Regions from separate parts of the Flavonifractor hominis genome, predicted to be linked through region 2. Evidence: riboswitches for the same ligand, from Rfam matches in the RefSeq annotation. Region 2 holds a riboswitch; the other holds the start of a gene.
What was found. A riboswitch is a leader RNA that binds a small molecule or an ion and turns the genes downstream of it on or off. The one in region 2 is predicted to bind cobalamin.
Positions count from the first base shown of each region.

Region 1: linked by a shared signal. The riboswitch ahead of WMO45_RS05925 (S-layer homology domain-containing protein) and the one ahead of WMO45_RS13160 (hypothetical protein) in region 2 are both predicted to bind cobalamin.

Region 1 is NZ_JBBMFT010000002.1:354,733-359,395, reverse strand. It holds gene WMO45_RS05925 (S-layer homology domain-containing protein) at 1-2,101, opposite strand, end outside; cobalamin riboswitch at 2,211-2,433, opposite strand; gene WMO45_RS05920 (homing endonuclease associated repeat-containing protein) at 2,439-3,017, opposite strand; cobalamin riboswitch at 3,212-3,347, opposite strand; gene WMO45_RS05915 (S-layer homology domain-containing protein) at 3,552-4,663, opposite strand, start outside.
Region 2 is NZ_JBBMFT010000015.1:75-4,737, reverse strand. It holds gene WMO45_RS13165 (S-layer homology domain-containing protein) at 1-2,191, shown strand, start outside; cobalamin riboswitch at 2,310-2,500, shown strand; gene WMO45_RS13160 (hypothetical protein) at 2,655-2,948, shown strand; partial or broken gene WMO45_RS13155 (S-layer homology domain-containing protein) at 3,211-4,663, opposite strand, start outside.

The DNA.
Region 1 (4,663 bases), on a different contig from region 2:
TCCCCTTCAAGAACGCCGTGACCGTCACCGTACCGGCATCGCGCACCCATACTCTGGTCTGCTCCGAGTCTTTGTCATAATATACCATGATGGGGGCGTCGGTGGCGTGTGAGGGGGTCTCCCACTCCAGCTGATCGCCCTGGTAGCCGTCAATGGTCAGCGCGGCTACATCGCCGCCCTGCTCGCCAAATACGCTTACCTTCAGCACATCATCCGGCTCTTCAATCGAGGCAGTTTCCTCGGTAATCAGGTTTGTAACGGTTACAGCCTTGAAGTCGGGCTTGACATACTCCTGCTCCTCCCCCAGCCAGGGAAGGCCCTTGTCACTCTGGTGCCACTCCATGCCGCCATAGCGGTGCGCGTTGAGCATGGCGCGGAAGCTGTCCTCTTTTTGCTTGGCGACTACCTGACTGTCCAGCATGGAAGTACCGCTATCAGTGCCAATTGCTTTTCCCTCCGGCCAGTAGCTGTGGAGAATATGTCCGCCGTTTCCGGTCATTACCAGCCCGCCGGAGCCGCTGCCGCCGGGCATTTGATTCACATAGCAGTTGGCAATGACAGAGCCGGAGAACATCGTTCCCACAAGACCGCCATATTGGGTGTCCGCCCAGGAATAGCAGTTGATCAGCTTGCCATAGAGTTTATCCACCAGGGGCACATTGGTGATGCTGCCGTTGGCACCCAGGTTCTGAATCACGCCGCTGGGGCCAAGAATGTTGATGACAGGATTCGGATACTTGTCTGCGCCTGCAAAGGTTACGGTAAAGCCATTGCCGTCCAGCACACCATTGAAAGGCTTGATTTGGGTACCAAACGGATCGTAAGTACCCACATAGTCCACAATGTCGTTTTTCAGTTTATAGTAGCCGGCGCCGCCTTTTGTCGAAAGCTCCGCCAGCTCCTCGGCTGTGGAAATCATCGTCCACTCCTGGCCCTCCGGCAGCTCCGTCACCGCAGCCGGATCTACGATCTCAACCAGAGCGTCGACAGCGTTTTTCAGGGAAGCGGTCTGCTCGGCCAGCTTCTCCGCAGTAGCGGCTGGATTCTGCAAAAGGTTTTTGGCAGGCTTGAGGGCTGCCTGTACGGCAGACCAGCTGGCATCGGTATACCGGCCCTTTTCACTGGGCACTTTTGCGATCTCGTCCTGAAGGGCCACGCGTTCCGCCGCCGTTGCCGTGGTGCGGTCGGGAACTAAGCCGTCAATTGCGGCCTGCAAATCCTTCCTTGCCCCATCAATGGCGGCCTGGGTGGCGTCTGCATTGTCCAGAACGGCTTTTGCCTTGTCACGGGCTGCCACAAAGGCCTCCCAACTCTCAGATGTATAAGTAACATCTTCTTCGTCAGGAACGGCATTTGTATTGTCCTTTACCCTGTCGTACAGCTCCTGAAGTGCCGTGCGATCCGCCGCAGGTTTCTCTGAAGCAATCGGCTTGGGCACACCGTCCTCGTCCATAGCCCAGTACAGCAGCCCGGCCTCGTGGACAGCGTTCAGCTGCGCCATGGCATACGGATATTCGTCAGCATTGATTTTCTTGTTGTTCGTATCGGTAAAGTCGCCATTGTATACAGCGTCATAGAGGGTATAATAGCAGTTTTCAATGACAGGCAGACCGGTCGCCTCACCAACAAAACCGGAGTCGGCGTTATCCGTTGTAGAGAGGCAGTTTTTAATGGTGCCGCCAGCCATTGTGCCAACAAACCCGGCAAAGCACCACGCGGTATAATCATATCCGGCCCCAGACCAGCAGTTATTCACTGTTCCGCCTGTCTGTGTGCGGGCCAGCGCACCTACGGTATCGTCCTCGCCTGCTACTTCACCGTCCAGGCAGAGGTTCTGTACGGTGCCGCTCAGCGTGTTAAACAGCGGCTGGCCGGCCACAGTAATGGTGTAACCATTACCGTCCAGGGTGCCAGAGAAGTCAATAGCTGTCCATTCGCTCAGTTCAATATCCGCTGTCAGGATGTAGCTGCCGTCAGTCATTCCGGCCAGTTCCGCCTGGCTGGACACCTCCGTTACACCCTCCGCCGCCAGAACGCCGGCGGGCAGTAGTCCCAGTACCATGACAAGCACCAGCAGCAGGCTCAATACTCGTTTCTTCATATTTGCTCCGTCTCTCCTTTCGACTCTCGATCTGTCAGGGCATAAAAAATGCCGTGACAGATCCCAATGATCGCCACAGCCGTGTTCCCATGGTCGGGTCGCATTTCGACGACCCTTTGCATTCCTTGTAGGTCTTCTGACTTGCGCTTCCGGGGAAATTCCCCACAACGCCGGATCTGCCTTCCCAGGTCTCCCCAGTGACTGACTTTCATCAACGATCCGGTATCTCAGCGCTTACAGCGGCGGTTACCGTTCGGGACTTGCACCCGATTCCCTTGTTCATCCCTCCCTCTGCTTCCACCGAGACAGGGCCACAATAAATGCTCCTATTTACTTGTCAGTTATCCTTCCTCGCTTCCTGCCATTTCTCAAAATCCTCCGCGGCAGCAATCACGTTCTCCCACGAATGGAATCGTTCACAGAGAATTTTCGCCTGCGGGACATCACGCTTGCGCGGCGGATATCCAAGGCGGCGTCTGCGACGGGTCACATCCTCCAGAGCACCGCAGAGCTCCGGTTCCTCCGCCAGCATTTGTGTCCAATCCGGCATGCTTAAATCCGGCATTGGCAATTGCCGCATTCCCGCCGCCCGCAGTGCGCCCGGCCAGGTGCCAAACCGCGCTTTCAGGTAGATGCGATACAGAGAAAAGACCTCATCCTGTGTGGGCGCACGTCCCAGGCGTGACGCCGCATCGTGCAGAACAGCCAGCAAATCCTCGTCGGAATAGCTGGCATAGACAGCCCTGCCAAGCCCACTGGACAGCGTAAGAGATGTATAAGGGTGCTTTTCGCCGTTGCCTGTGTACTCTGGTGGAGCTTGCTGTGCCCATTTCTGTATCAAATTGCGGTATTGTTCTGCCTCTTGCGGCGTAAGTTTGGCTGGGCGAGCTTGCCTTCTCTTGCTGACGGTCTTCACCCCCTTCCAGTTTCGGGATCTGCTGCCGGCTCAGAAAACAAAAAACCGGCAGACAATGGTGTCTGCCGGCAAAAAGCAGATATCCATTGCCGATCCCTGCAAATCGAGCGTTTGCACATCAAAAATGCACAAAAACCCTGGCCATCCCCACACATGGGCATGGCTGCAAAAATCGGCAATGGATACCACCTTGATCAATTACCATGGAGCAGGCTGACAATCCTGGCTTATGGCCGGAGCCAAATACAGTAGAGGTAAGACTGCGCCGGATTCTCACCGGCTTGTCAGTTGGCATATGTCAAGCATATGACCTGCTCACGAAGACATTCTATCTACTTTTTATGGCGTTGTCAAGGGACTCCGAAACCAAGAACACCTATGGCTGTCCTTGTCTTCAGCTGCTGACTTTTGCCGGGCTGGTTCTTTGGGTCAAACTTGCTGTTTTCTCAGGATCGGACTTCCGGGATCCGCAGCCGGGGATGCTGTGGATCCCGGAGATCCTTGAGAGGGAAGTATGCTTCAACGAGGCGGCAGTTACTTTGCCAGTTCCCCGCCAAAACGCATCAGAATCATGGCCACTTCGGCCCGAGTCGCGGTGCCTTGCGGTACAATGGTGGTTGCGGTACGCCCGGTGATCAGGCCCTCCGCATACGCCCAGCGCAGAGCCTCAACCGCCCAGTCGCTGGTGTCCCCGGCGTCAGTGAATGCCGAGAGATCACCGGCTGCGGCCGTATCGTGCTTCATGAACTTGGCGTAGCGGTAAAGCATAACAACCAGCTGCTCCCTGGTAATACTGTCAGCGCCACCGAACAGACCATTTCCGTAACCGGTGACGATACCGTTCCCATTGGCCCAGGCTACGGCGTCAGTATACCAGGTATCCGGCGCCACATCGGTGAAGGCCGGGGCTTTACCGTCTCCGGCGGGTGAGCCCGCCAGGCGGTACAGCACGGCAGCCAGCATGGCACGGCTCATCTCCCCGTCGGGGGAGAAGGCTGTTGCACTGGTGCCGTTGAACAGGCCGTTTTTATAGACGTACTGAACCGCCTCAACATACCATGCGTCCTTATCCACATCGGTGAAGGGCAGACCGGCTTCCAGAGCCGTGAAAGCCGCCTCAGCCTCTGTCAGCACGTCGTAGTTGCGAACCAGCTTCTTCTGAGTGTCGGTCAAGGCATCATATGCTTTCCGGGCCGCTTCGATCTTATCACCGCTGTCCTTGGTAACAGTTCCGATGGCATTGATGAGTTTCTCCACCGCCTGGGCCGCCTTTTGGTTATCGTCATAGCCGTGGGTTCCGGGAACTGTATGGTAGTCGCCGGTATAGAAGAAGGTGATTTTGTCGCCGTCGCTCAGGTAATACTGGTTCAGCGTCACCTCCGGCAGTGTACCGTTGACACGGTACATCCAACCACTGCCTTCGCCGTGCTCCAGTTCGGAAAGGGTAACGCCGTTGGAATCCGTCACAGCGCTGACATAGGAGCCGCTGCCCTCATAGCGATATCCCGCCTCACGCAAAGCCGCCTGCAGCGCATCCCACGCCGTCCAGTCCCGGTTGCCGCTGCCGGTAAAGGTGTACGCACTCAAATCAGCAAAGTTTTCAAAGCCGCCGCCGCTGACAGAAACCGTAGCCTGAATCTGTTCCG
Region 2 (4,663 bases):
TGCCAACATCAACCGCTATGCCGACGGTACTTCCGCCGCTGTGGTGAGCGTTCCCGCCAATTCCTCCACCGAGATCACCATCACCGTGGAGCTGGATCCCGACACCATGGCAGCCTATGACGAAGTCTATCCCAACGGCATGTTCCTGGAGGGCTATGTGTTCTTCGACTCCGATGTGGAAGACGTGAACATCCCCTTCCTGGGCTTCCGCGGCGACTGGACTCAGGCCCCCATCTTTGACCTGGCCACCGCCTACGATGACATCAGCGCTCTGGAGACTACCGACCTCAATTACCCCTTGTACTATGCCACCACCATGGCCACTCTGCTGGACAACGGCGGCACTTCCTACGAAGCGGTACTGGGTGCCAACCAGTTCACTGAGGCATCCTGGCCCGGCTATGCGTACAACGACCGGTACAATTCTGCCCGCACCTATCTCTCCACCCTGCGTGACAGCGGCAACTTTAGCGGCGACTACTCCGCCATCTCCCCCAACGGCGACGGCTTTGCCGATCTGGCTTATGCCAACCTGCTGCTGCTGCGCAACGCCAAGGCGATCTGCGTCGTGATCACCGATGCCGAGGGCAACGTGGTCAAGACCATCGGTCCCGAGTTTGAGTACTTCGAAGCGCTCAACAGCGACGGCAACCAGACCCAGCAGGTGGCCGCCACTTACGGCACCAAGTATAAGCGCAACATGGCCTGGGACGGCACCGATGCCGACGGCAAGGTTGTGGCGGATGGCCAGTACAATTACAAGCTGGTGGCCATGGTTGAGTATGAGTTCCTGAACACCGAGGGCTGCATCCCCACCGACAACACCTGGGATAAGGACAATCACACCATGACCGGCATGACCGACGCCTACAAGCAGACCGTGCTGGATGCCCTGCTGAACTCTGAGACTGCTCAGTCTATCTCCATGCCCGTTAAGGTGGACACTGTGGCCCCCGCCATCGTGGCCACCCCCATCACGGACGGCAAGTGGAACGTACAGATTGATGACGCTGGCGGCATCCAGGCTCTGGCCCTCTATTACAAGGGCGAGCGTCTGGGCAGCACCGAGGTAATCAACGCCACTTCCGTTACCAAGAACTATGACCTCAACGAACTGATCGACTCCTTCGGCGACGTCCTCGGTTCCGCCACCTTTGATCCCGCTCAGTTGGAGCTGCAGGTCGTAGACTATGCGTTCAACCTCTCCAGCGTAAAAGCCACTGAGTCGGTCAGCACTTTGAGCGTCACTCCTGCCAACACCTCCGTCTCCAAGGACGGCAAGCTGACCCTGACCGCTACCAGCGAACCCGCTATTGCTGACGGCGCTGTATACCAGTGGTATAAGAGCACCAACAGCGACGGCAGCGATGCCAAGGTTGTTGAGGGTGCTACCGGCGCCACCTGCACCGTGGATACCACCACTGTGGGCACCTATTACTATTACTGCGTAGTCGGCGGCATCCAGAGCAACATCGCCACCGTAGATGTGGTCAATTCCGACTCCGGCTCTTCCGGCGGCGGCTCTTCCGGCGGTGGTTCTTCCTCCGGCGGCAGCTCTTCCGGCGGTTCTACTTCCGGCGGCAGCACTTCCGGTGGTTCTACCTCCGGCGGCAGCACTTCCGGCGGCTCCACCTCTCAGCCTGAGCAGCCGGTTGCCTTCTCCGATATCTCCGGCCACTGGGCTGAGCAGGAGATCAAGGCCGCTGTGGAGGCCGGCCTGTTCACCGGCACCAGCGACACCACCTTCAGCCCCGACGTGACCCTCAGCCGCGCCATGTTCACTACCGTGCTGTGGCGTATGGCCGGTTCTCCCGCCGCTTCCGGCACCTCTACCTTCTCCGACGTGACTTCCGGCACCTGGTACTATGACGCCGTGGTGTGGAGCGCCGCCAACGGTATCGTCAACGGCGTGGCCGAGGGCGTGTTTGATCCCAATGGCCAGATCACCCGCGAGCAGATGGCCGCGATGCTCTACCGCTATGCGGAGTTCGCCGGCAAGGCCACCGATTCCATCCAGCCTCTGGTCGCTTTTGGCGACGCCGACTCGGTCTCTGACTGGGCCGTCTCCGCTGTGGCCTGGGCTGTGGACAACGGTTACATCACCGGCAAGCCCGGCAACCTGCTGGATCCCCAGGGTCTGGCCAGCCGTGCCGAGGCGACTGTGATTGTCAACCGCTTCCTGAGCGAGTAATGCACAGGTAAGAAAAGCACCGCATCCCACCGGGATGCGGTGCTTTTTCTGTCCTCAGGCCGGTCGGGCCGCACCCTTGACAAGCCTCTGGCTATCCTTTAGAATGGAAACAAGCTTATATCGCATCAACCCACCAAGTGCCCGGCATCCGCCGGGTGAAAAGGGAATCGGGTGAAATTCCCGAGCGATCCGGTCACTGTAAACGGGGAGCGCACTGCAATCGGCCATTGTTCTGTCCCGGACAGAGCGAGAAGGCGCGGTGCGCGTAGAGCCGCAAGCCAGGAAACCTGCTTGGATGGGTGGATAGGGAACTTCCGCAGAAAGAGACCTGTCCGGTGTTGCCGTATCCAGCCGGCCCCTGGCAGTCCGCTTTCGGAAGAAAGCGGATTTTTTGTATTTTCCCGCCAGCAGACCGGTCTGTCGGCAGCCCCCGGGCGCACCGTGCCACAGGAGGGGCAGACCAATGAGAAAACGAAACAGGAACCCATTCCACCGCTCGTCAAAGAAACCCGTCCCGGTCCGCCGGCCGGAGCAGGCCATGTATACGCCGGCTCAGCGGGCCCAGCTGGAGGCTCTGGATGCCCTCTGTGGACGACTGGGCCGCACCCCCATGCGGGAGGAGCTTCCACCCTGTCTGCGCATGGGGCTGGCCGCCTCCTTCGGCACCCTGCGCAACGCCTTTTTTCAGCTTGGCAGGGCCCCTCTGTCGGCTCAGGAAGTCCGCACTCTGCGCCATAGCTTTCCTTCCGGTCATTGAGCAACTGAAAACAGAAAACAGAGCGCCGCCTCCCGCTGGGAGGCGGCGCTTTTGTTTTGTCTGTCCGTCAGCTCTCATCCAAGCAGGTGTAGACGCGGAGATACTGCTGCTGGTCCAGCCAGCCGCTTCCCTGGCACTGCCGGACATCTGCCATCCTGAATCTCCAGTTCCGAACTCTCAACCCGCCCGGTCCGTGCAAAAGCAAGCATCGGGCCCCGGAGCAAATGCTCCGGGGCCCGATACAAGATAAGACCTGAATGATTCAGTTGTTTTCGCTCTGGGTAAAGCGCATGAGCATGGTGGCTACCTCAGCGCGGCTGGCAGTGCCCTGGGGATCCAGAGCGGAGCCGTTCTTGCCGGTGAGGATGCCCTCGGCCACCGCCCACTCCATGGCGTCCTGTGCCCAGGCGGACACGGAGGCGGCGTCGGCAAAGCCGGTCAGGCTGCCCTCCGTAGCGGGGGAGCCGGCGTAGCGGTAGAGCATGACGGCCAGCTGCTCCCGGGTGATGGTGGCCTCGGGGTTGGTGCCGTCGGTGATGCCCTCGGCTACCGCCCAGGCCATGGCCTTCTCATACCAAGTGGCCCCGCCGGTGGTGTCCACGCCATCCAGACGGGCCAGGACGGTGAAGAACATGGCGCGGGTCATGGAGGCGTCGGGGGAGAAGGTGGTGTCGGAGGTGCCGTTGAACAGGCCCTCGCTCACCACATACTCCACGGCCTCGCTGGCCCAGTGGGTGGCGGGCACGTCGGAGAAGGCGGGCGTCTCAGGCTCGGTAGGCTCAGTGGTCTCACCGGGCTGCTCAGGCTCAGTGGTCTCGCCGGGCTCCTCGGTCTCGGTGGGAGGCGTGGTGTCCTCATCCTCGGCATCGCTGCCGTCGTTGTAGGAGCCAACCTGCACCAGGCACTGGGCGGTGTAGCCGCCGTCGCTCGTAGTGACAGTGACGGTGGTCATGCCCTCGCCCACCACGGTGAGGTAGCCCACGTCGTTGACGGTGACCACGTTCTCGTCGGCGCTGGTCCAGGTGACCGACTTGTCGTCGGCGTCGGCGGGCTCCACGGTGGCGATGAGCTGCTCACCCCGGGGACCGAAGTTGGAGTACAGGTACACGCTCTCCACGTTCAGCTTCACGCCGGTGACAGCGGTCATTTTGTCCTGCTCAAACACGGCGGTGACGGTGACGTTCTTGGCGGGCATCTGGAAGGTACCTTCCTCGGACACCGTCACGTCCTCACTGGTCCACTCCACAAAGTGCCAGCCCTCAGCGGCCTGGGCGGTCAGGGTCACGGTGTCCCCCTCGGCGGCCGCGGTGGGCGCGGCGGAAGCGTCGCCCTCACCCTGGGTCTTCACGGTAACGGTGTACTGCTCGGGTACCTCACCAACGGTGATGGTATACGTAAAGGTATGGTCCTTAATGTCGGTGACGATCATCTTACTGCCGTCCGAAACGGTGTCGCTCCAGTCCAGAGGCGTGCCCTCCGACGTTACGAACGACACGGTGCAGTTGCCATCCACATCCAGGCCGTTGCGCAGCCGGGCCAGCGTCATGGGGCTTTCGACGGTGATGGTCTTATTGCCCTCGTTGATGGCAAACTCCTGGCTCTTGATGCGCCAGGCAAAGACCTGCAGCTCATGGACGGAGGCGGCGGCCCAGGAAGAGGCGTCACTGCATTTCTGCACGTTCAGGGTCAGGTCCTTGATCTCATTGGTGCCGTTC